2 regions of the Streptomyces sp. CA-181903 genome follow, and region 1 is predicted to be linked to the other one. Evidence: predicted binding sites of a transcription regulator. Region 1 holds the regulator's gene; the other holds the start of a gene.
What was found. Region 1 encodes HrcA, which represses chaperone genes, less so after heat shock. Its sites were predicted from a motif close to TTNGCACTCNGNNNNNCNGAGTGCNAA; they were not measured.
Positions count from the first base shown of each region.

Region 1 (14,139 bases):
TTTGTGCAGCTCGCTCGCGCCGGACTCGGGGCAGGCGAGGAACGCCGTGCCGAGCTGGGCGGCACAGGCGCCCGCGGCCAGCACGGACGCTATCTGGGCGCCGCGCATCAGCCCGCCCGCGGCGACCAGCGGCAGCGGGACAGCCTCCCGGACCTCGGTGAGCAGGGCGAGCAGCCCGGCGCCGGCCCCGGCGCCGTCCAGCCGGGGATCGTCGTGGTGGGTGCCCTGGTGGCCGCCCGCCTCGACGCCCTGGACGCAGAGCGCGGCGGCACCCGCCTCGTACGCGGCCCGGGCCTCGGCGACGGAGGTGACGGTCACCGCCGTGACCGTGCCGGCCGCGGCGAGCGCCGCGAGGCCCTCGGCGGACGGGCAGCCGAAGGTGAACGAGACGACCGGGACGGGGTCGTCGAGGAGGATGGCGAGCTTGGCCTCGTACCCGTCGTCGGTGGCCCGGTCCCAGTCGCCCAGGGGCACGTCGTACCAGGTGGCCTCGCCCGCGAGTTGCTCGGCGTAGACCTCGACGGCCGCGGGGTCCGCGGCGGGCGGCTGCGGCATGAACAGGTTCACGCCGAAGGGCCGGGACGTACGGGCGCGGAGCTGCTTGATCTCCTCGTACATCGCGGCCGGCGTCTTGTAGCCGGCGGCGAGGAAGCCGAGGCCGCCGGCCTCGGAGACGGCCGCGGCGAGCGGTGGGCAGGAGCCGCCGCCCGCCATCGGGGCCTGCACGATCGGGTGCCGGAACAGGCCGGTCAGCGCGGTGTCCCCAACGGGTGCCCCTACGGATTCCCCAACGGATTCATAGGCCATGACCACATCGTGTCACGCCGTCGGAACCGCGCCGAACGGAACCCGGGCCGCGCCGGAACGGAACCACGGACGCGCCGAACGGACCACGGGGCACGCCGGACGGACGGACCGCGCCGACGGATCGCGGGCCGCGCCGGACGGAGCCGGGGCCGCCCCGGACCGGATCCGGGCGCCCCCGGATCCGTCCGTTCCGCCGGTACCCGGCGAGCCGCTGCCCCGGCGCCGCCTCAGCGTCGTCTCAGCGCCGTTTCTGCACCGCCTCAGCGCCCGTTGAACGCGTCCTTCAGCCGCGAGAACAGCCCCTGCTGCCCCGGCTTGAACTCGCCCGTCGGCCGCTCCTCGCCACGGATCTTGGCGAGCTGCCGGAGCAGCTCCTCCTGCTGCGCGTCGAGCTTGCCGGGCGTCAGCACCTCGACGTGCACGATGAGATCGCCACGCCCGCCGCCGCGCAGGTGCGTGACGCCGCGCTGGTGCAGCGGGATGGCCTGGCCGGACTGGGTGCCGGGCCGGATGTCGATCTCCTCCATGCCGTCCAGCGTCTCCAGCGGCACCTTGGTGCCCAGCGCCGCCGCGGTCATCGGGATGGTGACCGTGCAGTGCAGGTCGTCGCCGCGCCGCTGGAAGACCGGGTGCGGCTTCTCGTGGATCTCGACGTAGAGGTCGCCGGCCGGGCCGCCGCCGGGGCCGACCTCGCCCTCGCCCGCGAGCTGGATGCGGGTGCCGTTGTCGACACCGGCGGGGATCTTGACCGTCAGCGTGCGGCGCGACCGGACGCGGCCGTCGCCGGCGCACTCCGGGCACGGGGTCGGCACGACCGTGCCGAAGCCCTGGCACTGCGGGCACGGGCGGGAGGTCATGACCTGGCCCAGGAACGAGCGGGTGACCTGCGAGACCTCACCGCGGCCGCGGCACATGTCACAGGTCTGCGCGGACGTGCCGGGGGCGGCGCCCTCGCCGCTGCACGTGGTGCAGACGACGGCCGTGTCGACCTGGATCTCCTTGGTCGTGCCGAACGTCGCCTCGTCCAGGTCGACTTCCAGCCGGATCATCGCGTCCTGGCCGCGGCGGGTGCGCGAGCGCGGGCCGCGCTGCGACGCCTGGCCGAAGAAGGCGTCCATGATGTCGGAGAAGTTGCCGAACCCGGCACCGAAGCCGCCGGCGCCACCGCCGCCGCCCGAGGACGAGAGCGGGTCGCCGCCGAGGTCGTAGACCTGCTTCTTCTGCGGGTCCGAGAGCACCTCGTAAGCGGCGTTGATCTCCTTGAACCGCTCCTGCGTCTTGGGGTCCGGATTGACGTCCGGGTGCAGCTCGCGGGCGAGGCGGCGGAATGCCTTCTTGATCTCGTCCTGCGAGGCATCGCGCCGTACGCCCAGGACCGCGTAGTAGTCCGTGGCCACTTACGACTCCGCCAGGATCTGTCCGACGTAACGTGCCACTGCGCGTACCGCTCCCATCGTTCCGGGGTAATCCATGCGGGTCGGTCCGACCACGCCGAGTTTGGCGACGGCTTCGTCGCCCGAACCGTAGCCGACGGCGACGACGGATGTGGAGTTCAGGCCCTCGTGGGCGTTCTCATGACCGATGCGGACGGTCATGCCCGAGTCCGTGGCCTCGCCGAGCAGCTTGAGGAGGACGACCTGCTCCTCCAACGCCTCCAGCACGGGCCGGATCGTCAGCGGGAAGTCATGACCGAAACGGGTGAGATTGGCGGTGCCGCCGATCATCAGCCGCTCCTCGGTCTCCTCGACCAGGGTCTCCAGGAGAACGGCCAGGACCGTCGAAACGGTTCCCCGATCGTCCTGCTCGAAGGAATCGGGGAGATCCTGCACCAACTGCGGCACGTCCGTGAACCGGCGGCCCACGACGCGGCTGTTGAGCCGCGCCCGCAGATCCGCGAGCGCCACCTCGCCGACCGGCGCCGGGCAGTCGACCATCCGCTGCTCAACCCGCCCGGTGTCCGTGATCAGCACCAGCATCACCCGCGCGGGAGCGAGCGGCAGCAGCTCCACGTGCCGGACGGTCGACCGGGTCAGCGACGGGTACTGCACGACCGCCACCTGCCGGGTGAGCTGCGCCAGCAGCCGCACCGTGCGGGCCACCACGTCGTCCAGGTCGACCGCGCCGTCCAGGAAGTTCTGGATCGCGCGCCGCTCCGCGGAGGACAGCGGCTTGACGCCCGCCAGCCGGTCGACGAAGAGGCGGTAGCCCTTGTCGGTCGGGATCCGGCCGGCGCTGGTGTGGGGCTGGGCGATGAAGCCCTCCTCCTCCAGCACCGCCATGTCGTTGCGCACCGTCGCCGGGGACACACCGAGGTGGTGACGCTCGGTGAGGGCCTTGGAGCCGACGGGCTCCTCGGTGCCCACGTAGTCCTGGACGATGGCACGCAGGACCTTGAGCCTGCGTTCGCTCAGCATCCGCGCACACCTCCAGTCCAGCGGGTCCAGCCGTCTCGCGGGGTTCTCCCCGGGTCCTACCCGGGTCTCCTGCCTGGCACTCAAAGGTCACGAGTGCCAAACCCCACACGTCAGTGTACGGCGGTCCACCACGGCCACGGCAAGGCAGTCGCGCTCCGTATCCGATCCGCGTCCGATCCGCGTGCGCCGCCGGACGGGTCACCGTACCGCGCGCGCGTTAGGTTCCCGGCATGGGAAACCACGGAGGAACGGACCAGGAGCAGCACAGGGGGGCGCGCTGGGAACGGCTCGCGCCGGGGGTGGCCCGGCGCAGGCTGCCGGGCTGGGACGCGACGACGGGGGCGGTCGCCGGGGCGTCGGGCGTCCTGGTCGTGGACACGGGCTCGACGCTCCGTGAGGGCGCGGAGATCGAGCGGGAGGTACGGGAGCTCTTCGGGCGGCCCGTGACGCACATCGCACTCACGCATGGTCACTTCGACCACGTCTTCGGCACCGCCGCGTTCGCGGACGCGGCGGTGTACGGGGCGGCGGGGCTCGCGGGCCGGCTCGTCCCCGCGGAGCTGCGCGAGGACGCGGTCCGGTACGGGATGGACGCGCGCGACGCCGCCGAGGCGGCGGCCCGGCTGGTGGCCCCGGCCCACGAGGTCGCCGACGAGTCGGAACTCGACCTGGGCGGCGGGCGCCGGGTCCGGCTCGTCTCGCTCGGAGCCGCCCACAGCGCCCATGACCTGGCCGTCCTGGTGCCGGGCGACGGCGGCGCCCCGGACGTCGTCTTCTGCGGCGACCTGGTCGAGGAGTCCGGCGAGCCGCAGGCCGGCCCCGACGCCACCCCGGCCGCCTGGCCGGCGGCGCTAGACCGGCTGCTCGCCCTCGGCGGGCCGGACGCGGTGTACGTGCCGGGGCACGGCGCGGCGGTCGACGCCCGGTTTGTCCGTGAGCAACGCAACGCGCTGGCACGCCGCTTCGGCGTGTCGTAGGCCGGAAGGGCGGGTTTTTCCTATCGTCTGCGCGTGCGCAGCAGACAGTACGACCCCGACCTGACGCCTCCCTGGAAGCGGAGCGTCCCCGTCCCGGAGGTGCCGGCCGAGCCGGACCTGGTGGTGGAGGAGGTCACAACCGGCTTCTGCGGGGCGGTCGTCCGCTGCGAGAAGACCGCGCAGGGGCCGACCGTGACCCTGGAGGACCGCTTCGGCAAGCACCGCGTCTTCCCGCTGGAACCGCGCGGCTTCCTGCTGGAGGGCCGCGTCGTCACCCTCGTCCGGCCCTCCGCGGCGCCGCGCACACCGTCCGGCCCGGCCCGTACCGCCTCCGGCTCCCTCGCCGTCCCCGGTGCCCGGGCGCGCGTGGCACGGGCCGGGCGGATCTACGTCGAGGGCCGGCACGACGCGGAGCTCGTGGAACGGGTCTGGGGCGACGACCTGCGCATCGAGGGCGTCGTCGTCGAGTACCTGGAGGGCGTCGACGATCTCCCGTCCATCGTCCGCGACTTCGCCCCTGGCCCGGACGCCCGGCTGGGCGTCCTGGTGGACCACTTGGTCCCGGGCTCGAAGGAGTCGCGTATCGCGTCGGAGGTCACGGGCGAGCACGTGCTCGTCGTCGGGCATCCGTACGTGGACGTGTGGGAGGCGGTGAAGCCGTCGTCCGTGGGGATCGCCGGGTGGCCGCGGGTGCCGCGGGGGCAGGACTGGAAGACGGGGGTCTGCCGGGCGCTGGGCTGGCCGGTGAACACGGGGCCGCGTGGCAGCGGATCCTGGCGGGGGTGCGGTCGTACAAGGACCTGGAGCCGGAGCTTCTGGGGCGGGTGGAGGAGCTGATCGACTTTGTGACGTGCCCCTAACCCGCCCTTTCACCGTTTCTCGCGGGGGCTGCGCCCCGCACCCGCGAAGCGCGCTGCGCGCTCCCCCAGAGGGGGTGCCCCCAGTCCTCAATCGCCGGACGGGCTGAAATCAGCCCGTCCGGCGTTTGGAAACGGTGAAAGGGCGGGGCCGGGGCTCAGTCCACCAGATCCCGCACCACCGCGTCGGCGAGCAGCCGTCCACGCAACGTCAACACAGCCCGCCCCGCCTCGTACGGCCCCGGCTGGAGCAGCCCGTCGGCGAGAGCCTTCTCCGCCGCCCGCGCGCCCGCGGGCTTCAGCAGGGACAGCGGACACCCGTCCACCAGCCGCAGCTCCAGCAGGATCCGCTCGACGCGCCGGTCCTCGTCGCTCAGGACCTCGCGCCCCGCCCCGGGCGACCGCCCCTCGGCCAGAGCCTGCGCGTAGGCGCCCGGGTGCTTGACGTTCCACCACCGCACCCCGCCGACGTGCGAGTGGGCGCCGGGCCCCGCGCCCCACCAGTCGGCGCCCCGCCAGTACAGCTCGTTGTGGCGGCAGCGGCCGGCGTCCGTGGTGGCCCAGTTGGAGACCTCGTACCAGGCGTAACCGGCGGCCGTAAGGCGGTCCTCGGCGATCAGGTAGCGGTCGGCGTGGACGTCGTCGTCGGTCATGGGGACCTCGCCGCGGCGGATGCGGCGGGCCAGCTGGGTGCCCTCCTCGACGATCAGGGCGTAGGCCGAGACGTGGTCCGGGCCGGCGGCGATGGCGGCGTCCAGCGAGGCACGCCAGTCGTCGTCGCTCTCGCCGGGGGTGCCGTAGATCAGGTCGAGGTTGACGTGGTCGAAGCCGGCGGCGCGGGCCTCGGCGACGCACGCTTCGGGGCGGCCGGGGGTGTGCGTGCGGTCGAGGATCCTGAGGACGTGCTGCCGGGCGCTCTGCATGCCGAAGGAGACCCGGTTGAAGCCGGCGGCCCGCAGTTCCTCCAGGTAGCGGGGGTCGACGGACTCCGGGTTGGCCTCGGTGGTGATCTCGGCGCCGGGGGCGAACCCGAACTCGTCGCGGACGGCGGCGAGCATCCGGCCCAGGTCGGCGGCGGGCAGCAGGGTGGGCGTGCCGCCGCCGACGAAGACCGTCTCGACCGGGCGCGGGTCGTCGCCGAGCACCTTGCGCGCCAGCCGGATCTCCTCGGCGACGGTGTCGGCGTAGTTGTCACGGGAGGCCAGGGCGCCGCCCGAGCCGCGCAGCTCGCTCGCGGTGTAGGTGTTGAAGTCGCAGTAGCCGCAGCGGGTGGCGCAGTAGGGGACGTGCAGGTAGAAGCCGAGGGGCCGCCGGCCCGCGTCGGCGAGGGCGTGCGGGGGCAGCGCCCCGTCGTCGGGCACGGGCTCGCCGTCGGGCAGTACGGAAGGCATGGGTCCATTGTCCGGCATGACCGCCGGAGGCCGGACCGTCCCCGAGCCGCCCGGCGCCGGGGCGCGGGCAGGCGCACCGGTCAGCGCTCGCGCGTCCCCTCGTACATCTCCTCGATCAGGTCCTTGTACTCCCGCTCCACGACGGGCCGCTTCAGCTTGAGGCTGGGCGTGAGCTCCCCGTGCTCCACGTCCAGGTCGCGCGGCAGCAGCCGGAACTTCTTGATCGTCTGCCAGCGCTGGAGGCCCTCGTTGAGCCGTCGCACGTACTCCCCGACCATCTCCTCGGTCTGCGGCGCGGCGACCACCTCGGCGTAGGTGCGGCCGCCGAGCCCGTGGTCGGCCGCCCACTTGAGGAGGGAGGTCTCGTCCAGGGCGATGAGGGCGGTGCAGTAGTTCCGGTCGGCGCCGTGGACCAGGATGTTGGAGACGAAGGGACAGATGCCCTTGAAGCGGCCCTCGACCTCGGCGGGGGCGACGTACTTGCCGCCCGACGTCTTGATCAGGTCCTTCTTGCGGTCGGTGATGCGCAGGAAGCCGTCGGGCGACAGTTCGCCGATGTCGCCGGTGTGGAACCAGCCGTCCGGTTCGAGGACTTCCGCCGTGCGGTCGGGCAGGCCGTGGTAGCCCTCCATGATCCCGGGGCCGCGCAGCAGGACCTCGCCGTCGTCCGCTATCCGCACCTCGGTGCCGGGGAGCGGCTTGCCGACGGTGCCGGTGCGGTACGCCTCGCCGGGGTTGACGAAGTTGGCGGCGCTGGTCTCGGTGAGGCCGTAGCCCTCCAGGATGTGGATGCCGGCGCCGGAGAAGAAGAGGCCGATGTCGGGGGCGAGGGCGGAGGCGCCGGAGATGCAGGCGCGCAGCCGGCCGCCGAACGCCTCTCTGATCTTGGCGTAGACGAGGACGTCGGCGGCCTTGTGGCGGGCGGCGAGGGCGAAGGGGACGGAACGGCTGCCGGTGCGGCGGTAGTTGTCCTGCGAGACTCTGGCGTACTCGCGGGACACCTCGGCGGCCCACTGGAAGATCTTGTACTTGGCCCCGCCGCCCTCCCGGGCCTTGGCGACGACGCCGTTGTAGACCTTCTCGAAGACGCGGGGCACGGCCGCCATGTAGGTCGGCCGGACGACCGGCAGGTTCTCGACGATCTTGTCCGCACGGCCGTCGACGGCGGTGACGTGGCCGATGCCGATGTGGCCGGCCGTGAGCACCTTGCCGAAGACGTGGGCCAGCGGGAGCCAGAGGTACTGGACGTCGTCGGGCCGGACCAGGCCGGTGGCCTCGATGGCGCGGGCCATGTACGACCAGCTGTCCTGGCGGAGACGGACGCCCTTGGGGCGGCCGGTGGTACCGGAGGTGTAGATGAGGGTGGCGAGCTGCTCGGAGCGGATCTCGCCGACCCGGTCGCGGACCAGGTCCGGGGTCTCCTTCAGGCGGGCCGCGCCGCGTCGTTCCAGCTCGGCGAGGGAGAGCACCCAGCCGTCCGGGTCGCCCTCGGCGGGTACCGCGTCCGCTTCGTCGATCACCACGACGTGCGCCAGGCCGGGGAGGGCGCCGCGCTGCTCGCGGGCCTTGGCGAGCTGGGCGGCGTTCTCCGCGATGAGCACCTTGCTCTCGGAGTCGGCGAGCATGAACGCCGACTCCTCGGCGTTGGTGCTGGGGTAGAGGGGGTGGTGGCGGCGCCGGAGCAGAGGATGCCCAGGTCGGCGAGGATCCACTCGACGCGGGTGTCGGAGGCGAGGGCGACGCGCTCCTCGGCGGCGACGCCGAGTCCGATCAGCCCGGCGGAGATCGCGAACACCCGCTCGGCGGCCTGCTTCCAGGTGAGCGAGGCCCAGGCGGACGGGCCGCGGCCGGAGGGGGGCGGCACGGGATACCGGTACGCCTCGGCATCGGGGGTGGCGGCGACGCGTTCGAGGAAGAGCGTCGCCACGGAGGGCGGCCGGTTCTCGAGCAAAGTCCTGGTGTCGGTCACGGCATCCTCCGGGGCCCGCCTCGTTGCTGGGTGACTCGCGAGTAACCTTCAAGCAGTGATCAGCCTAGAGGCGCCGGGGCCCGCACGTAAGAGGCCCTGAGGGCCTTGTTGAAGCTGTGACCGAAAGTGATTGGTGGCGTTTACACGTACCGCGCGGGATGCCTCTCGGGGCGGCGGGAACGCCGTACGGGCCCGTGCGCCTACGGAAAACGCCCGCTCCCTCGCGGGGAGCGGGCGTCCGTGCGCCACCGGGGGCGCGGCGGGAGCGGGACCGGCTACTTCTTGCCCTTCTCGCCGCTCTCGTCCGAGGAGAGCACCGCGATGAACGCCTCCTGCGGAACTTCCACGCTGCCGACCATCTTCATTCGCTTCTTGCCCTCCTTCTGCTTCTCCAGGAGCTTCCGCTTACGGGAGATGTCACCGCCGTAGCACTTCGCGAGAACGTCCTTGCGAATGGCGCGGACGGTCTCACGGGCGATGACGCGGGCGCCGATCGCGGCCTGGATCGGCACCTCGAAGTTCTGCCGCGGGATGAGCTCGCGGAGCTTGGCGACGAGCCGGACGCCGTAGGCGTACGCCTTGTCCTTGTGGGTGATCGCCGAGAAGGCGTCGACCTTGTCGCCGTGCAGCAGGATGTCGACCTTGACCAGGTCGGAGACCTGCTCGCCGGTGGGCTCGTAGTCCAGCGAGGCGTAGCCGCGGGTCTTGGACTTGAGCTGGTCGAAGAAGTCGAAGACGACCTCGGCGAGGGGCAGCGTGTAGCGGATCTCGACGCGGTCCTCGGAGAGGTAGTCCATGCCCAGCAGGACGCCGCGGCGGGTCTGGCAGAGCTCCATGATCGCGCCGATGAACTCGCTGGGCGCCAGGATGGTGGCCCGGACGACCGGCTCGTGCACCTCGGCGATCTTGCCGGTCGGGAACTCGCTCGGGTTGGTCACCTCGTGCTCGGTCCCGTCCTCCATGAGGACGTTGTAGACCACGTTCGGCGCGGTGGCGATCAGGTCGAGACCGAACTCGCGCTCCAGGCGCTCGCGGATGACCTCCAGGTGGAGCAGGCCCAGGAAGCCGACGCGGAAGCCGAAGCCCAGCGCGGCGGACGTCTCCGGCTCGTACACCAGGGCGGCGTCGTTGAGCTGGAGCTTGTCGAGCGCCTCGCGCAGCTCCGGGTAGTCCGAGCCGTCCAGCGGGTAGAGGCCGGAGAAGACCATCGGCTTGGGGTCCTTGTACCCGCCCAGCGCCTGGGTGGCCCCGTTCTGGTACTGGGTGATGGTGTCGCCGACCTTGGACTGGCGGACGTCCTTCACACCGGTGATCAGGTAGCCGACCTCGCCGACGGACAGGCCGTCCGCGGGCAGCATCTCCGGGGAGTTGGTGCCGATCTCCAGCAGCTCGTGCTGGGCACCGGTCGACATCATCCGGATCCGCTCGCGCTTGCGCAGCGTGCCGTCGACGACCTTCACGTACGTCACGACGCCCCGGTAGGCGTCGTAGACCGAGTCGAAGATCATCGCGCGGGCCGGGGCGTCCTTGACGCCGACCGGGGCCGGGACGTCGCGGACGACGCGGTCCAGCAGCTCGGGGACGCCGACGCCGGTCTTGGCGGACACCTTGAGGACGTCGGACGGGTCGCAGCCGACGAGGTTGGCCAGCTCGGCGGCGAACTTCTCGGGCTGCGCGGCCGGCAGGTCGATCTTGTTGAGGACCGGGATGATCGTGAGGTCGTTCTCCATCGCCAGGTAGAGGTTGGCGAGGGTCTGGGCCTCGATGCCCTGGGCCGCGTCCACCAGGAGGATGCAGCCCTCGCACGCGGCGAGGGAACGGGAGACCTCGTAGGTGAAGTCGACGTGACCCGGGGTGTCGATCATGTTGAGGATGTGCGTCGTCTTCGACTCGTCCTCGGAGGGCGCCCAGGGGAGACGGACCGCCTGCGACTTGATCGTGATGCCGCGCTCGCGCTCGATGTCCATCCGGTCGAGGTACTGCGCACGCATCTGCCGCGAGTCGACCACGCCGGTCAGCTGAAGCATCCGGTCGGCGAGCGTCGACTTGCCGTGGTCGATGTGCGCGATGATGCAGAAGTTACGGATCAGAGCCGGGTCGGTACGGCTCGGCTCGGGCACGTTGGTAGGGGTCGCGGGCACGCAGGATCCATTCGGTGACTTCGGCGTTTGCACGCCAGTCTCGGCGGGAGTCGGGTATACGACTCCTCCATCGTCCCATGAGCGGCGGCCGCCGTCCGGTTTGGGACGGCCCGGGGCGGGCTGGTAGCCTGGTCCACTGTGCTTCGCGACCCTCTCACGCGCGGAGCGCACTCTCGAAATCCAACGAACCTGAAAAGGCTCTTTCGTGGCGAACATCAAGTCCCAGATCAAGCGGAACAAGACCAACGAGAAGGCGCGCCTGCGCAACAAGGCCGTCAAGTCCTCGGTCAAGACCGCTGTCCGCGCGGCCCGCGAGGCCATCGTCGCCGGTGACGCCGCCAAGGCCACCGCCGCCGTCGCCCTGGCCGGCAAGAAGCTCGACAAGGCCGCCAGCAAGGGTGTCCTGCACAAGAACGCCGCCGCCAACAAGAAGTCGGCGCTGGCCAAGCAGGTTGCCGCCCTCCAGGGCTGAAGCCTCTCCGGGGCGTGAGCCCCGGCCCCTGCCGGTACCGGAACCAGCGGCCCCTCTACCGCTCCGGAACGGCACCCCGCCGCGCTCGGTCGTTCGCCACGCGGGCGCGGCAAGAGCCTGACGGCTCACAGAACGAAACCGAGGGCCCGGGCCCGTCCTTCCCCAGGACGGACCGGGGCCTTCGGCATACCCGGGGCGCGGGAGGAGCGCCCCGGGCACGCAGCACTCAGGAGCGGCTGCGGGCCGCCCGGGCCACGGCGACCACGGCCTTCTCCAACGCGTACTCCGGATCGTCGCCACCGCCCTTGACCCCGGCGTCCGCCTCGGCGACGGCGCGCAGCGCGGCCGCGACGCCGTCCGCCGACCAGCCGCGCATCTGCTGCCGCACCCGGTCGATCTTCCACGGCGGCATGCCGAGCTCACGGGCCAGGTCACCCGGGCGGGCGCCGCGCGGCGCCGAGGCGAGCTTGCCGATCGAGCGCACCCCCTGGGCGAGGGCGCTGGTGATCAGCACCGGGGCGACGCCCGTGGACATCGCCCAGCGCAGCGCCTCCAGGGCCTCGGCGGCCCGGCCCTCCACGGCCCGGTCGGCGACGGTGAAGCTGGACGCCTCGGCCCGGCCGGTGTAGTAGCGGGCGACGACCGCCTCGTCGATCGTGCCCTCGACGTCGGCGACGAGCTGCGCGCAGGCGCTGGCCAGCTCGCGCAGGTCGCTGCCGATGGAGTCGACGAGCGCCTGGCACGCCTCCGGCGTCACGGACCGGCGCGTGGACCGGAACTCCTGCCGGACGAACGCCAGCCGGTCGGCCGGCTTGGTCATCTTGGGGCAGGCGACCTCCCGTGCCCCCGCCTTCCGGGCGGCGTCGAGCAGCCCCTTGCCCTTCGCACCGCCGGCGTGCAGCAGAACGAGGGTGATCTCCTCGGCCGGGGCGCCCAGGTAGCCCTTCACGTCCTTGATCGTGTCCGCCGAGAGGTCCTGGGCGTTGCGCACGATCACGACCTTGCGCTCCGCGAACAGCGACGGGCTGGTCAACTCGGCGAGCGTGCCCGGCTGGAGGGCGTCCGGTGCGAGGTCGCGGACGTCGGTGTCCGCGTCGGCGGCACGGGCCGCGGCCACCACCTCCTGCACGGCGCGGTCGAGGAGAAGCTCTTCCTGCCCCACGGCGAGCGTGACGGGGGCGAGCAGATCGTCGTTCGCGGCTTTGCCCGCGGTGTTCCTGGCCATCGGATCCAGCATCCCACGCGGGTCGGACACTCCTCCCACCTCGGGGCCGGACGTTCCTTCCCACTCGGGCCCGAACACTCCCCTCCGCGGTGGTGCGGGCATACCGCACAATGGGCGGGTGAGCAGCGTTCCCCCTTCTTCCCCCTCTCCTTCCTCTTCCTCCGTCGGTCGTCCTTCCCGCTTCCTGCTGGTGCTTCCGGACCGGGAGGCCGCCGAGGAGGCGGCCGAGCGGGCCGCCGAGGAACAGCCCCTGGAAGGGATGCCGCAGATCGTCCGCGAGGCGCTGGCCGGGGAGGACGACGCGGAGGACGCGCAGTGGCTGGTCGTCCTGGAGGACCCGGACGGCGTGCTGGACCGCGCGGCGCTGCACGCGCTCGCCGAGGAGTACGAGGGCTGGGTCGAGACGGACTGAACCGTCCGGTCCCCCGCTCCGTCCCCCGTTCCGGAGGTCGCGCCCCGGGGTCCGGGCCGCCCAGGACGGCTTCGGCCGCACCCGTCACCGCCACCGGCCCGTCCCGGTCGGTCCGCAGCACCACCGCGCCCTCCGCACGCAGAGCGCTGAGCGTCCGCGGCGCGGGATGCCCGTATGGGTTGCCCGTCCCCACCGAGACGACGGCCAGCCGGGGTCGCACCCGCTGGAGCAGCTCGGCGTCCTGATGGGCCGAGCCGTGGTGCGCGACCTTCAGGACGTCCACCGGCGGCAGCTCCGGATGCCGCGCCAAAAGGGCGTGCTGGGCGGGTGGTTCGAGGTCGCCGAGGAGCAGGAGGGTCAGCTCCCGGGCGTGTACGAGCAGGGTGACGCTGGCGTCGTTGGGGCCGTCCTCCGCCTCGGCGGCCTCCCCTGGCGGCGGCGGCCACAGCACCTCCCAGGACAGCGGGCCGAGCCGGCCGCGCTCGCCGGGTGCCGCGGCGACGACCGGGACGCCCACGCGGCGGGCCTCGCGGCGCACGAACGCGGCCTGGCCGGGCGGCTCTTCGAACGGACTGCCCTCGATCGTCCCCACCGCCCGGCCGCGCAGGACGCCGGGCAGTCCGTCCACGTGATCGGCGTGGTAGTGCGTCAGCAGCAGGAGCGGCACGGTCCGCACGCCCAGCGCGCGCAGGCAGTGGTCCACGGTCCGGGGCTCGGGCCCGGCGTCCACGATGACGGCCGCGCCGTCGCCCGCCGCGAGCGCCAGGGCGTCGCCCTGCCCCACGTCGCAGGCCGCGAACCGCCAGCCGGGCGGCGGCCAGCCGGTGACGATCCGGGTCAGCGGGGCCGGCCGGAGGATCGCCAGGGCGAGGAAGAGCGCGCAGAGCGCGCCGATCCATCGCCGCCGACGCCGACGGCGGGGCGGGTGCCGCTCGGAGTGCCGCTCGGGGCGCCGGGCGGCTCGGTGGGCCGCGTACCCGGTGGCCAGAAGGGCCGCGGTCATCAGCGCCGCCCCTGACCAGCCACCCGGCCAGGCGGCCTCCGCGCCGGGGAGGGCCGCGCCGGTCCGCGCCACGGCCGCCGTCCAGGAGGCGGGCCAGCCCGCGAGCCAGGCGAGGCCGTGCGCCACCGGAGTGGCGAACGGGGCGGTGACCAGGGCCGCGAAGCCCAGGACCGTGGCCGGGGCGACCGCGAGCTCCGCGAGCAGGTTGCAGGGGACACCGACCAGACTCACCCGGGACGACATCAGCACGATCACCGGCGCGCAGGCGGCCTGCGCCGCGGCGGTCGCCGCGAGGGCCTCCGCGAACCGGGCCGGCATCCCGCGCCGGCGCAGCGCCGCGCTCCAGCTCGGGGCCACCGTCAGCAGGGCACCGGTGGCCAGGACGGACAGCAGGAACCCGTAACTCCGCGCGAGCCAGGGGTCGTAGAGCACCAGCGCCAGGATGGCCGCCGCGAGGGCGGGCAGCAGGGC
Region 1 covers NZ_JBNJLY010000001.1:2,522,517-2,536,655, forward strand. Annotated here, with positions in the region: gene ACQEVS_RS11310 (nitronate monooxygenase) at 1-714, opposite strand, end outside; gene dnaJ (molecular chaperone DnaJ) at 1,068-2,204, opposite strand; gene hrcA (heat-inducible transcriptional repressor HrcA) at 2,205-3,221, opposite strand; gene ACQEVS_RS11325 (MBL fold metallo-hydrolase) at 3,452-4,198, shown strand; partial or broken gene ACQEVS_RS11330 (DUF3097 domain-containing protein) at 4,322-5,058, shown strand; gene hemW (radical SAM family heme chaperone HemW) at 5,214-6,446, opposite strand; gene ACQEVS_RS11340 (hypothetical protein) at 6,527-7,078, opposite strand; partial or broken gene ACQEVS_RS11345 (AMP-dependent synthetase/ligase) at 7,124-8,415, opposite strand; gene lepA (translation elongation factor 4) at 8,691-10,556, opposite strand; gene rpsT (30S ribosomal protein S20) at 10,762-11,028, shown strand; gene holA (DNA polymerase III subunit delta) at 11,255-12,265, opposite strand; gene ACQEVS_RS11365 (hypothetical protein) at 12,438-12,665, shown strand; partial or broken gene ACQEVS_RS11370 (ComEC/Rec2 family competence protein) at 12,736-14,139, opposite strand, start outside.

Region 2 (14,139 bases), 1.9 Mb from region 1:
TTCCTGGGGGCTGCGCCCCCAGCCCCCCTGTTCGCGGCTTCGCCGCTCGTCCTCAAACTCCCCCAGAGGGGGGACCCCCAACGGGCTGAATTCAGCCCGTTGGGGGTCCCCCCTCTGGGGGAGTTTGAGGACAGCACGCGCAGCGCGCTTCGGGGGTGCGGGGGCCTGCCCCCGCAAGAAACGGTGAAAGGGAGGGACCGGGGCACCCCACCGTTACAAACGGCGCCCCCGCGTGGCACACATCCCCCATGCCCACCGAGCACCACCTCGCCACCACCCTCCTCCCCCTCCTCGGAGGCCCTGCCAACCTCCGCTCCCTCACCCACTGCATGACCCGCCTCCGCGCGGACGTAGCGGACCCCGCCCTCGTCCGGACGGCGGAGCTCCGGGCCACCCCCGGAGTCCTGGGGGTGGTCATGGACGGCACGGCCGTTCAGGTCGTCCTGGGCCCGGGGACGGTCACCCGAGTGGCCGCCGCCCTGGCGGAATCCACGCACACCACCACCCCCACCAAACAAGCCCTCCGCCGCGTAGCCCGGATCTTCGTCCCCCTCATCCCCGCCCTGATCGGCTGCGGCATCATCGCCGGCCTCGCCGGCCTGCTCGCCAATCTCCAGTGGGCGCCCGCGCTCGTGCCGGCGCTGAACGCCGTCGCGTCCGGGTTCATGTCGCTGATCGGCGTCTTCGTCGGGTACCAGACGGCGAAGGAGTTCGGCGGGACGCCGGTCCTCGGTGGAGCCGTCGCGGCCGTCGCCGTCTGGCCCGGGGTAGGGCAAGTGGACGCGTTCGGGCGGGGGTTGACGCCCGGGCAGGGCGGGGTGCTCGGGGCGCTGGCCGCGGCGTCGCTGGCCGTGGCCGTCGAGCGGACGTGCCGGCGCATCGTGCCCGAGGCGCTGGACGTCCTGGTCACCCCCACGCTCACCGTGCTGCTGCCGGGGCTGGCCACGCTGTACGGGCTGATGTGGGTGGCGGGCGAAGCGTCAAGCGCGGTGGGGCAGTTCGCGGACTGGCTGCTGTCGCACGGGGGTGCCCTGGCCGGGTTCGTGCTCGGCGGGCTATTCCTGCCGCTGGTGATGCTGGGGCTGCATCAGGCGCTGATCCCGGTCCACGCCACGTTGATCGCCGAGCGGGGCAGTACGGTCCTGCTGCCGATCCTCGCCATGGCGGGCGCGGGCCAGGTGGGGGCGGCGGTCGCCGTCTACCTGCGGCTGCCGCACGACGTCTCGGTGCGGCGGACGGTGCGTTCGGCCCTTCCGGCCGGGCTGCTGGGCGTCGGCGAGCCGCTGGTCTACGGGGTGTCGCTGCCGCTGGGGCGGCCCTTCGCGACGGCCTGTGTGGGGGGCGCCTTCGGCGGCGGATTCGTGGGGTTCATGGCGCAGGACGGGGGCGGCACGGTGGGCGCGACGGCGATCGGGCCGTCCGGCTGGGCGCTGTTCCCGCTGCTCAGAGGGGAGCAGGGGCCGGTCGAGGCGGTGGTGGTGTACGCGGCGGGGCTGTTGGTCGGGTACGCGGCCGGCTTCCTGGCCACGTACTTCTTCGGCTTTCCCCGGAAACGCCCGAGGGCGGCATCCCCGTGATGGGGATGCCGCCCTCGGTCCGTTGCCTTCAGGACTGGCGAGCCGGGTCGGCTCAGAAGTCCATCTCGCCACCGGGCATGCCGCCCGGAGCGGCCGCGGCGGCCTTCTCCGGCTTGTCGGCGATGACGGCCTCGGTGGTGAGGAAGAGCGCCGCGATGGAGGCGGCGTTCTGCAGGGCGGAACGGGTGACCTTCGCCGGGTCGATGATGCCCTCGGCGATCATGTCGACGTACTCACCGGTCGCGGCGTTGAGGCCGTGGCCGACGGTCAGGTTGCGGACCTTCTCCACGACGACGCCGCCCTCGAGACCACCGTTGACGGCGATCTGCTTGAGCGGAGCCTCCAGGGCCAGCTTGACGGCGTTGGCACCGGTGGCCTCGTCGCCCTCGAGCTCCAGCTTCTCGAACACCTGGGAGGCCTGGAGCAGGGCCACGCCACCACCGGCGACGATGCCCTCCTCGACAGCCGCCTTCGCGTTGCGAACGGCGTCCTCGATGCGGTGCTTGCGCTCCTTGAGCTCGACCTCGGTCGCGGCACCGGCCTTGATGACGGCCACGCCGCCGGCCAGCTTCGCGAGGCGCTCCTGCAGCTTCTCGCGGTCGTAGTCCGAGTCGCTGTTCTCGATCTCGGCGCGGATCTGGTTGACGCGGCCCTGGACCTGGTCGCTGTCACCGGCACCGTCGACGATGGTCGTCTCGTCCTTGGTGATGACGACCTTGCGGGCGCGGCCGAGCAGGTCGAGACCGGCGTTCTCCAGCTTGAGGCCGACCTCCTCGGAGATGACCGTGCCACCGGTGAGGATGGCGATGTCGCCGAGCATGGCCTTGCGGCGGTCGCCGAAGCCCGGGGCCTTGACGGCGACGGACTTGAAGGTGCCGCGGATCTTGTTGACGACCAGGGTCGACAGGGCCTCGCCCTCGACGTCCTCGGCGATGATCAGCAGCGGCTTGCCGGACTGCATGACCTTCTCGAGGAGCGGCAGCAGGTCCTTGACCGAGCTGATCTTCGAGTTGACGATCAGGATGTACGGGTCGTCGAGGGACGCCTCCATACGCTCCATGTCGGTGGCGAAGTACGCCGAGATGTAGCCCTTGTCGAAGCGCATACCCTCGGTGAGCTCCAGCTCCAGACCGAAGGTCTGGGACTCCTCGACGGTGATGACGCCTTCCTTGCCGACCTTGTCCATCGCCTCGGCGATGAGCTCGCCGATCTGCGTGTCGGCGGCGGAGATGGAGGCGGTGGAAGCGATCTGCTCCTTGGTCTCCACGTCCTTCGCCTGCTCCAGGAGGGCGGCGGAGACGGCCTCGACGGCCTTCTCGATACCGCGCTTCAGGGCCATGGGGTTGGCACCGGCGGCCACGTTGCGCAGACCCTCGCGGACCAGCGCCTGGGCGAGGACGGTCGCGGTCGTCGTGCCGTCACCGGCGACGTCGTCCGTCTTCTTCGCGACCTCCTTGACCAGCTCGGCGCCGATCTTCTCGTACGGGTCCTCCAGCTCGATCTCCTTGGCGATGGAGACACCATCGTTGGTGATCGTGGGGGCGCCCCACTTCTTCTCAAGGACGACGTTGCGGCCCTTGGGGCCGAGGGTGACCTTGACGGCGTCGGCGAGCTGGTTCATACCGCGCTCAAGGCCGCGCCGCGCCTCCTCGTCGAACGCGATGATCTTGGCCATGTGAAGTGGTCCTCCCGGACTGGGGGTGGATTGCTCCGGACCGCGCAGGCGCCCGCGACGGACGGCCCACACGCTCGGCGGTTCCTTGCCCCGCCGGGCTCGTGGACCTCACCGACGGTCCAAGTCTGTCACTCTCACTCGGAGAGTGCTAAGCCAATGATTAGCACTCGGCACCTCCGAGTGCAAGCGTCCCTCCGAAGACCGGGGTCATCCCGGACGCCGTCCCGGAGGGCTTTCGGGGCTCGTTTCGAACGGAACCCGCAGCCGCCTCCGGGACATCCCGGAGGCGCCCCGGAGACCCTTCCCACCGGGAGGCCGGCGCACTCCCCCGCATCGCCGGCCGGCCGGACGGACGGCCGAACAGACGGACGAGCAGGGCGGACGGGACGGGCAGAGCAGGTGAACGGGCAGGACAGGCGGGCGGGAAGGGCCGCGGAGGGCATGGCGAAGGGGTCCGCACCTGCCGGTGCGGACCCCTTCGGCAGACTGAGCGATCGGTGGTCGATGCGCCGCGGTCAGGCGGTCACCTTCACCATGTCGGCCTGAGGTCCCTTCTGGCCCTGCGAGATCTCGAACTCGACTCGCTGCCCCTCTTCCAGGGTGCGGTAGCCGTCCATCTGAATCGCGCTGTAGTGGACGAAAACATCCGCACCACCGTCGACCGCGATGAAGCCGTACCCCTTCTCCGCGTTGAACCACTTGACGGTGCCCTGAGCCATGCCTAACTCCCCTATTACTGGCCCTTGCGCAGGACCGCACTTCGCGGACCCGGGTCAGACCTCACCCCTTGTGACACCGAGGGGTGTGCGCCGGAACGCGTCGACCGCGGCTGAATGTATCTGCACGGATGCCGTCTGCAACAGGTCAGACGGACGAGAAATACCGGCATCGCCGAGCGGCGATTTACGCCCAACAGGGGATGTTCCAGGGCAAGTCGGGCCGGACATACGCCAGCCAACCCGACAATTCGCGCGCGTAATTCCTGCGCAACTTGACGGGTTCTCATATGCGTTCGGCTCTGACACCGGAGGGGGAACGTCCCAACTGTATCGCGGTTCAACAGACGGAATTGCCCCGTCCGCTTAGCGGCCGGGGCAATTCGTGGTTCGGGTGCGGCTGTTGTTGCCGGGTGAGGCTCTGGTTGCCGGTGTGGCGCTCGTTGCCGGATGCGGCGTTCATCGTCCGGCGCGGCGCTCGTTGCCGTCGAACGCCCGGCGCCACGGGGCTCAGACGCTCGGCGCCGCAGGCGCTCAGCCGCCCGCCACCGCCGGGATGATCGACACGCCCGCGCCGTCCGGGGTCGCCGCGGCGAGGCCACCCTCGAAGCGGACGTCGTCGTCGTTGACGTACACGTTGACGAAGCGGCGCAGTTTGCCGGCGTCGTCGAGGAGCCGGGCGGCGATGCCCGGGTGGTTCTTCTCCAGGTCGGCGATCACCTCGGAGAGGGTGGCTCCCTGGGCGGGGACCTCGGCTCGGTCGCCGGTGTAGGTGCGGAGGATGGTGGGGATGCGGACGGTGACGCTCATGGGGTGGCCTTTCTTGTGAGTGGTGTGGCGCGTGTGAGTGTGGGGTGCCCCCCTCTACCCCAGCCCCGCCTCCCGGAAAGCCCCCAGGCTCGGCCTGATCGTCACCGAAGGCCCCGCCGCCACCGCGTCCAGCGTCTTCAGCCCGTCCCCCGTGTTCAGCACCACGGTCGTCAGCGAGGGATCCAGCACCCCCGCCTTCAGCAGCTTTCGCGTGACGCCCACCGTCACGCCGCCCGCCGTCTCGGCGAAGATCCCCTCCGTGCGGGCGAGCAGCCGGATCGCGTCCACGATCTCCGGGTCCGTGACGTCCTCGACCGCGCCGCCCGTACACCGGGCGATGTCGAGCACGTACGGCCCGTCGGCCGGGTTGCCGATGGCCAGGGACTTCGCGATCGTGTCGGGCTTGACCGGGCGGACCACGTCCTGGCCGTCCTTGAAGGCGCGGGAGACCGGGGAGCAGCCCTCGGCCTGGGCGCCGAAGATGCGGTAGGGGCGGTCTTCCACCAGCCCGAGGGTGATCAGTTCCCGCAGCCCCTTGTCGATCTTCGTGAGCTGGGAGCCGGAGGCGATGGGAATGACGAGCTGGTCGGGCAGCCGCCACCCCAGCTGTTCGCAGATCTCGTAGGCGAGCGTCTTGGAGCCCTCGCCGTAGTACGGGCGGAGGTTGACGTTGACGAACCCCCAGCCCTCGCCCAGCGGGTCGCCGATGAGCTCGGAGCAGAAGCGGTTGACGTCGTCGTACGTGCCCTCGATGCCGACGAGGTCACCGCCGTAGACGGCGGCCATGACGACCTTGCCGGCCTCCAGGTCGTGCGGGATGAAGACGCAGGACCGGAGTCCGGCGCGGGCGGCCGCCGCGCCCACCGCGCCGGCCAGGTTGCCGGTCGACGAGCAGGACAGCGTGGTGAAGCCGAAGGCGCGCGCCGCCTCCACCGCGACCGCGACGACGCGGTCCTTGAAGGAGTGGGTGGGGTTGCCGGAGTCGTCCTTGACGTGCAGCTCACCCGTCACGCCCAGCTCACGCGCCAGGTTGTCGGCGCGGACGAGCTGGGTGAAGCCGGGCCGGAGGTTGGGCCGGGAGGCGACGTCGGCGGGGACGGGCAGCAGCGGCGCGTACCGCCAGATGTTCGCGGGTCCGGACTCGATGCGCCGCCGCAGGCCCTCCGGGTCGCCGAGCGGCAGCTCGTAGGCGACCTCCAGCGGGCCGAAGCAGGAGGCGCAGGCGAAGACCGGCCCGAGGGGGACGCGCTCGCCGCACTCGCGGCAGGACAGCGCGACGGCGGGACCAAAGGAAGCGGTGGCGGAAGTGACGCTTTCGACGGCTTGCACAGCCATGGAGGCGAGGCCCTTTCTCCTCATCTTCCCCGTGGCGAACCTCGCCACGAGACGGAATTGGCACCTTCCCCGCCGGGAGCCTCACTAGGAGACCGGCTGGAGGGTTGCCGGGGCTTCAACGGGCCGTGTCCCTCTGCCCCTCTGGATGAGCGGTATGGCACTGGGCGCGGCCCAGGCGTTTGTGCACGCGGCACCCCCGACATACGAGCGTGCTCCGCGTTGTTCAAGACTGTATCTGAAGGTGCGGCGCGGCGAGAGGGCCGTTTCGCACCGCGAGACAGATCACCACACCGTTCACAAGCGAGGAGTCGTTCACGTGCTGGAAGAGGTGGAGCGCTGGCTGTCCCGGCGGTCCTGGACCGCGGCAGACCGCCCGCTCGACCGGCTGCTCGCCGCGAAGCGCGCGTCGGGCACCACGGTCAGCGTCGTCCTGCCCGCGCTGAACGAGGAGGCCACGGTCGGCGACATCGCCGCGGCGATCCGCCGCGACCTCATGACGGACGAGGTGCCGCTCGTCGACGAGCTGGTGGTCCTCGACTCCGGCTCGACGGACGGCACGGCCCGGGTCGCCGCGGCGGCCGGGGCCCGGGTCGTGCACCGGGACGACGTGCTCCCCGGGCTGCCCACCGTCCCCGGCAAGGGCGAGGTGCTGTGGCGGTCCCTGCTGGTGACCTCCGGCGACGTCGTCTGCTTCGTCGACGCCGACCTGCGCGACTTCTCGTCCGCCTTCGTCTCCGGGATCGTCGGCCCGCTGCTGACCGACCCGGACGTCGCCTTCGTCAAGGCGATGTACGACCGTCCGCTGGGCGAGGCGGCGGGCCAGGGCGGCCGGGTGACGGAGCTGGTGGCCCGCCCGCTGCTCAATCTGCACTGGCCGCGGCTGGCCGGTTTCGTGCAGCCGCTGGGCGGCGAGTACGCGGCCCGGCGCTCGCTGCTGGAGCGGCTGCCGTTCCCCGTCGGCTACGGCGTGGAGCTCGGCCTGCTCGTCGACGCGCTGCACACGGTGGGCCTGGACGCGCTGGCCCAGGTCGACGTCGGGGTGCGCAAGCACCGCCACCAGGACGGACGGGCGCTGGGCCGGATGGCCGCCGCCATCTACCGCACCGCCCAGTCGCGGCTGGGCCGCGAACCGCTGGTGCGCCCGGAGCTGACCCAGTTCGAGCGCACGCCGGAGGGTTTCGTTCCGCGGACGTACCCGGTGGACACCGAGGAACGCCCGCCGATGACGCGGATCCCCGAGTACGCGCGGCACCGCGCGGCGTAGACGCGGGAACGGGCAAGAGGGGGAGGCGTACGTTTGAGCGGATGGCGGCGTGGCAAGGCTCGCGTCATGGTCGCTGAGCACGTGCAGAACGCCCCCATCGTCGTGGCCTCCAACCGCGGCCCGGTCTCCTACCGGGTCGCCGAGGACGGCTCCCTGACCTCCGGCCGGGGCGGCGGTGGCCTGGTCTCCGGGCTCAGCGCCATCGGTACGGACTCCGGCGCGGTGTGGGTCTGCGCCGCGCTCGGCGAGGGCGACCGGCTCGCCGCCCGCCGCGCGGGCCGCCGGCTCGACCCGGCCGACACCGGCGGGTACGGCGTACGGATGCTCGACGTCCCGGCCGAGACCTTCGCCGCCGCGTACAACGGCATCGCCAACTCGGTGCTGTGGTTCGTCCACCACCTGCTCTACCAGACGCCGCTGGAGCCCGTCTTCGACGCCGGGTTCCGCGAGCAGTGGGCCGCCTACGAGACGTACAACGCCGCCTTCGCGGACGCGCTCGCCGAGGAGGCCGCCGAGGGCGCGGTGGTGCTCGTGCAGGACTACCACCTGACGCTGGTCCCCGGCCTGCTCCGCGAGCGCCGCCCCGACCTGCGCATCGGTCACTTCTCCCACACCCCCTGGGCGCCGCCGGACTACTACCGGATGCTCCCCGACGACGTGGCCGCGCAGGTGCTGCGCGGCATCCTGGGCGGCGACCGCGCGGCGTTCCTCACCCGCCGCTGGGCCGACGCGTTCGCCGCCTGCTGCGCGGACGTCCTCGGCGCGGAGGTCGTCCGCGCGGACGACGGGACGGCGACGGCCGTGCGCCTCGACGGGCGGACGACCCTGCTCGGCGTCCACGGCCTCGGCGCGGACGCCGCCTTCCTGCGCGAGCGCGCCCACCGGCCGGACGTCGAGGAGCGGATGGCCGCGCTGCGCGAGCAGGTCGGGGCCGGCCGCCGGACGATCGTCCGCGTGGACCGCACCGAGCTGTCGAAGAACATCGTCCGCGGCCTGCACGCCTTCCGGCGGCTCCTGGAGGACCACCCGCAGTGGCACGAACGCGTCGTGCACATCGCGTTCGCGTACCCGTCCCGGCAGGACCTGACCGTCTACCGCGACTACACGGCGGAGGTCGAACGCGTCGCCGGGCGGATCAACGAGGACTTCGGGACGCCCGGCTGGCAGCCGGTCGCCCTGCACGTCAAGGACGACTTCGCGCGCTCCCTCGCGGCCTACCGGATGGCGGACGTCGCCCTGGTCAACCCGATCCGCGACGGGATGAACCTGGTCGCCAAGGAGGTGCCGGTCGTCTCCGACGACGGCTGCGCGCTGGTCCTCTCGCGGGAGGCGGGGGCCGCGGCGGAGCTGGGCGCGGACGCGATCGTCGTCAACCCGTACGACGTCGAAGCCACCGCCCGCGCCCTGCACGAGGCGCTGCTGATGGACCCGGGGCAGCGCGCGGACCGGTCGAAGCGGCTGGCCGCGGCGGCGACGGCGCTGCCGCCGGCGCGCTGGTTCGTCGAACAGCTGGACGCGCTGCGGGCGTTGTAGCGCGGGACGGCTGGGGGGCGGGCCCGGCGGCCAGGGGACGGAACCGGAGGTCAGGGGACGGGAGGGGCGTCGGGGCGTGTGGCGGGCTGCCGTGCGCGCCGGTGCGCTTCGGTCGCCCGACTGACGGGCGGTGCGGACGGGTAGTCATGGGGCATGTCGATCGCACCTCGTTGGGCGGCCGTTGCCGCCACGGCCGCCGTCCTCGCCGTGACCACCGCCGGTTGTTCGTCGGATTCCGGTGACGGGAAGTCGGACGCCAAGGCAGACAAGGGGGCCTCGGCCACCGGTACGGCCTCGCCCACCGGGCCCGACGCGGCCAAGGGGCCGTCCTCGTCCGCCGGATCCGGCGCGGATTCCGGCGACGGGTCGGTACCGGTCGGGCCGGGCCCCCAGTCCTCGTACACCGTGCAGAAGCAGCCCGCTCCCGGCACGTGCACCTACCGCTATACGACGGCCAAGGAGCCGCTGCCCGACCCCAAGTGCACCCCCGGGGCGACCAACCCCAAGGTCACCCCGGACACGCTGAAGACCACGATCTGCCGCGGCGGTTACACCAAGGGCATCAGGCCGCCCGTGAACATCACGAACCGCGAGAAGACCGCCAACGCCGCTTCCTACGGCTACAAGAAGTCGCTGCACGACGCCGAGTACGACCACCTCATCAGCCTCCAGCTCGGCGGCGACCCCAACGACCCGCGCAACCTGTGGGTCGAGCCGCCCTCCCCCGGCCACAAGGACGGGGCGGGCCCCAACAACCCCAAGGACGTCGTCGAGACGAAGCTGAAGAACGCGATCTGCTCGGGCAAGGCGGACCTGCGCAAGGCGCAGCAGGCCATCGCCCGGGACTGGACGACCGCGCTGGCGGCGGTCGGCGTCAAGGACGACGCGAAGGGGCGCCGGGAGGGGGCCGACGCGGACGGCGAGTGAGCGGGGCGGGGCGCGGGCGGGGACAGGGGCGGAGGGCAGGGGTGCAAGGGGACGAGACGGAGGCGTAACGGGACGGGAAGCGGTCGGGAAGGAGACGGGTAAGGGCGGTTACGGGGAGAGCCGGCGGACGCGTCAGCCTTTCGAAGCCCCGCCCGTCACCGCATCACCCGCCACTCAGCACCCCGTCACCGTGTCATCGCCTCACTCCGTCACTCCGTCACCCCGTCCGCCAACGCCTCCAGCAGCCCCACCACGCCCTTCGGACCGTCCACCACCAAGTCCGCCCGGTCGGCCAGTTCGGTGACCTCCGCGCTGCCGCTGCACACCAGGACGCCGGTCAGCCCGTCGGCGCGCAGCCGTTCCACCGCGTCGAAGGCGGCCAGGTCACCGAGGTCGTCCCCGGCGTAGAGGACGCAGTCGGCGCCGGTGGCGCGGACGTGGTCGGCGAGGGCGACGCCCTTGTCCATGCCCGGCGGGCGCAGCTCCAGCACCAGCCGCCCCGGCTCGACGATCAGCCCGTGGCGTGCGGCGAGTTCGGCCAGCGGCTCCTCCAACGCCTGGAAGGCTCCCTGGGGATCGGGCGCGCGGCGGGTGTGGACGGCGATGGCCCGGCCGCCCTTGTTCTCGATGGGCGCGGTCTCGACCCAGGTGCCGTGCCAGGCGCCGGACGCGTCGAGCACGCCGGGCAGTTCGGCCTGGACGGCGGCGATGCCCGGGTGCGGGGCCGGCGAGCGGACGGTGCCGGTGGCCGCGTCCCAGCGTTCGGCGCCGTAGTGGCCGAGCACCGCCAGGCGTTCGAGGCCCGGCACCCCGGCGAAGCCGCCGTAGCGGACGGCGACCCCGGCGGGCCGGCCGGTGATCACCGCCACCGACCCCAGGTGCGGCGCGAGCCGGGCGAGCGCGGGGACGGCCGCGGGGTGCGCCCGGGCGCGTTCGGGGTCGGGGACGATCTCGGCGAGCGTCCCGTCGAAGTCCAGCGCGACGATCGCGCGGCCGGGCCGGGCGAGGAGCGCGGCGAGGCCCTCGCGCCCGGCGGACGTCACGGGTTCCGGAAGGGGGTGGCTGCCCATGACGTCGACCCTACCCAGGCGCGCGCCGTCGAGTCGGGGGCTCGCGGATTTCGTGGGGCGGGGTTTCGGAGCGTGTTCGCGTGGGCCGGGAGGGACCGTCGCGTTTCCGCGCCCCAGCAAGGGAACACCGCGTCTCCGTCGCCGCCAGGGGCCACCGGGACGGGCACTCGCTCAGCGGCGGGCCCGCCGGGTCTCGCGCAGCCGGCGCAGCCGGTTGACCGTGACGGGGTCGTGGGCCAGGGCCCGGGGTCGTCCAGCAGGGCGTTGAGCAGCTGGTAGTAGCGGGTGGGCGTGATGCCGAGCCGTTCCCGCACGACCCGTTCCTTGGCGCCGGGGCCGGGCCACGACCGCCGTTCGAGGGCGAGCACGGCCAGGTCCCGCTCGGAGAGGGGCCTGTCTTCCATGCGGTCCAGCGTAGGCGACGGCGGGGAGGGCCAAGGCCCGGGAAGGACCCGGGCCCGGCAAGGATCCGGGCCCGGCAAGGATCCGGACCCCGCAACGATCCGGGCCGCCACCCCCGCCTCCGTGCCTAGCGGGCCACGCCGTACCTAGCGGGCCACGCCGTCCGTGGAGTCCGCCTCGCGCTGGATCTCGTCGAGGATGCCGGCCACGTCGGCGCCCTTCTGCACGACGCCGCCGATCTTCTCCTTGATGGTCTTGCTGACCTTGGCCCAGGAGGTCTTGTCGGCGGGGTAGAACTCGGCTTCCGGCAGCGGCTTCAGGAACGGCCGCAGCTTCTTCGACCGCCGCGAGTCGTCCTTGAACATCTGCTCGGAGGCGGACGTGGTCACCGGCAGCAGGTCGTACTTGCCGGTGAAGTCGAGCACGGTCTGCGTGCCGTAGAGGAAGTCCAGGAAGAGGCCGACCTCCTTGCGGGGGGCGGTCTTGAAGGCCATGACCCAGTCGGCGACACCCATCGTCGACTTGGCCTTGCCGTCGATGCCGGGCAGCGGCACCATCTCGTACTTGATCTGGGCCGCCTCCGCCTGCTGCATCAGGCTGGGGTGGCCGTGGAGCATGCCGACCTCGCCCTTGCAGAAGGCGTCGAAGAGGTCCTGGCGGTTGACACGGGCGGGGTTGTTGGGGCCCGTGAGCTCCTTGCCGACGAGTTCGTCCCGCAGCCACTCGAACGTCCGGACGTTGGCCTGCGAACGGATCGTGTAGCTGCCGTTCTTGTCGGTGTAGCCACCGCCGCCGCCCAGCATCCACAGCATGGTCTCGGCGGGCGCCTCCTCGGGGCCCAGCGGCAGCCCGAACGGGACCTTCACCCCGGCGGCCTTCAGCTTCGCGGCGGCGGTCTGGACCTCGGCCCAGCTCTCGGGGTGCTTGATGATCCCGGCCTTGCGGAACAGCGTCTCGTTGCAGAACAGCAGTCGGGTGGAGGAGACGAACGGCAGGCCGTACTGCGTCCGGTGCACCTCGCCCGCGCGGGCGATCGAGGCGATGAAGTCGGCCTGGGTGGATATGGAGAGCAGCTGGTCGGCGCTGTAGAGCTTGCCGGCCGCGGCGAAGTCGGCGTACGCGCCGATCTGCGCGATGTCCGGGGCGTTGCCCTGGGCGACCATGTCGGCGACCTTCTTGTCGACCTCGGTCCAGCTGTAGACCTCGACGTCGACCTTGACGCCCTTGTGGTCGCCCATGAAGGTCCGGGCGACCGAGTCCCAGTACTTCTTCGAGCTGTTCTCCGGCTTGCCGTCGCCGTACTCGGCGGCGACCAGGCGCAGCGTCTTCTTGCCGCCCCCGGGACCACTGCTCCCGCACGCCGAAAGTGCGGGCACCATCGCCGCCGTCGCGGCACCCGCCGCCGAGAGACTCAAGAACCGCCGCCGCTGCACTTGCTTTCCGCCCTTGTGATTGTGACCCGTGTGACCGTGCCGTGCCCGTGCGCGTGCCCCCGGCCGTGATGCGGACGGCCTGCCCGGTGGGGACCGCGGGAGCCGCAGGCTCCGCACGTTCTCCCGCGCCACCTTAAAGGCTCTTCGAACAAGGGCTCGCTCCGGCCTCGCCCTTCCCCCTCCCGGCGGCGGGCTGCTATCCACGGTGGGGCACGGACGGATCACTGATGGATCACTGATGGATCACTCACGGATCGCTCGTGGATCGCTCACGCAGACCGCAAGGAGCCCAGGTCATGGCCGTATCACCCCCCGAGTCCCGCTCCCGTACCGCTTCCGAACTCGCCACCCAGCCCGCCTGCTGGCGCCGGGCCGCGGACGCCGCCCCGGCCACGGCCGGGCTGCCCAGGCCCGGCGAGCGCGTCGCCGTCACCGGCTGCGGCACGTCCTGGTTCATGGCACAGGCGTACGCGGCCCTGCGCGAGGCGGCGGGCGAGGGCGAGACGGACGCGTTCGCGGCGTCCGAGTTCCCCACGGCGCGCCGCTACGACCGGGTGGTGGCGATCACCCGCTCCGGCACCACGACGGAGGTCCTGGACCTGCTCGCCGCCCTCCGCGGCACCACGCCGCTGCTGGCACTCACCGCCGACCCCGCCACGCCGGTGCGGGACGCGGCCGACGCGCTGGCGGTACTGGACTGGGCGGACGAGGAGTCCGTCGTCCAGACCCGGTTCGCGACGACGGCCCTGGCCCTGCTGCGGTCCGCTCTCCCGGGCGGTCCCGACGCCGTACGGCGGGCCGCCGACGAGGCGACCGCCGCCGTCACGGAGCCGCTGCCGGACGCGCTGCTCTCCGCGTCGCAGTGGACGTTCCTCGGGCGCGGCTGGGCGTACGGCGTGGCCCAGGAGGCGGCGCTGAAGATGCGCGAGGCGGCGGGGGCGTGGACGGAGTCGTATCCGGCCATGGAGTACCGGCACGGGCCGGTGGCCATCGCCGGGCCGGGGCGGGTGACGTGGGCTTTCGGGCCTGTTCCTGAGGGGCTGGAGGGGGCGGTCGGCGCGGCCGGCGGAACGTTCGTCCATACGCCGAGCGACCCGCTGGCCGAGCTTGTCCGAGCCCAACGGGTGGCGGTCGCGGTCGCGGAGGCGCGGGGCTTGGCCCCGGACCGGCCGCGGGGGCTGACGCGGAGCGTGGTGCTCGGCGTCTGAGGAGTGCCCCGGTCCCGCCCTTTCACCGTTTCTTGCGGGGGCAAGCCCCCGCACCCCCGAAGCGCGCTGCGCGCTGTCCTCAAACGCCGGACGGGCTGATTAATCAGCCCGTCCGGCGTTTGAGGACGAGCGGCGGAGCCGCGAAAAGGGGGTCTGGGGCGCAGCCCCAGGAATCGGCGAAGGGGTGGG
Region 2 covers NZ_JBNJLY010000001.1:4,382,930-4,397,068, reverse strand. Annotated here, with positions in the region: gene ACQEVS_RS19750 (PTS transporter subunit EIIC) at 249-1,577, shown strand; gene groL (chaperonin GroEL) at 1,630-3,252, opposite strand; gene ACQEVS_RS19740 (cold-shock protein) at 3,768-3,971, opposite strand; gene ACQEVS_RS19735 (MoaD/ThiS family protein) at 4,503-4,778, opposite strand; gene thrC (threonine synthase) at 4,833-6,113, opposite strand; SAM riboswitch class I at 6,131-6,265, opposite strand; gene ACQEVS_RS19725 (glucosyl-3-phosphoglycerate synthase) at 6,430-7,377, shown strand; gene ACQEVS_RS19720 (alpha,alpha-trehalose-phosphate synthase (UDP-forming)) at 7,444-8,910, shown strand; gene ACQEVS_RS19715 (hypothetical protein) at 9,064-9,837, shown strand; gene otsB (trehalose-phosphatase) at 10,047-10,907, opposite strand; partial or broken gene ACQEVS_RS19705 (DUF3263 domain-containing protein) at 11,079-11,311, opposite strand; gene ACQEVS_RS19700 (extracellular solute-binding protein) at 11,456-12,742, opposite strand; gene ACQEVS_RS19695 (SIS domain-containing protein) at 13,039-13,950, shown strand.
Region 2: groL (chaperonin GroEL) is a predicted target of HrcA. The motif match lies at 3,378-3,404, and genes of this name have one in related genera.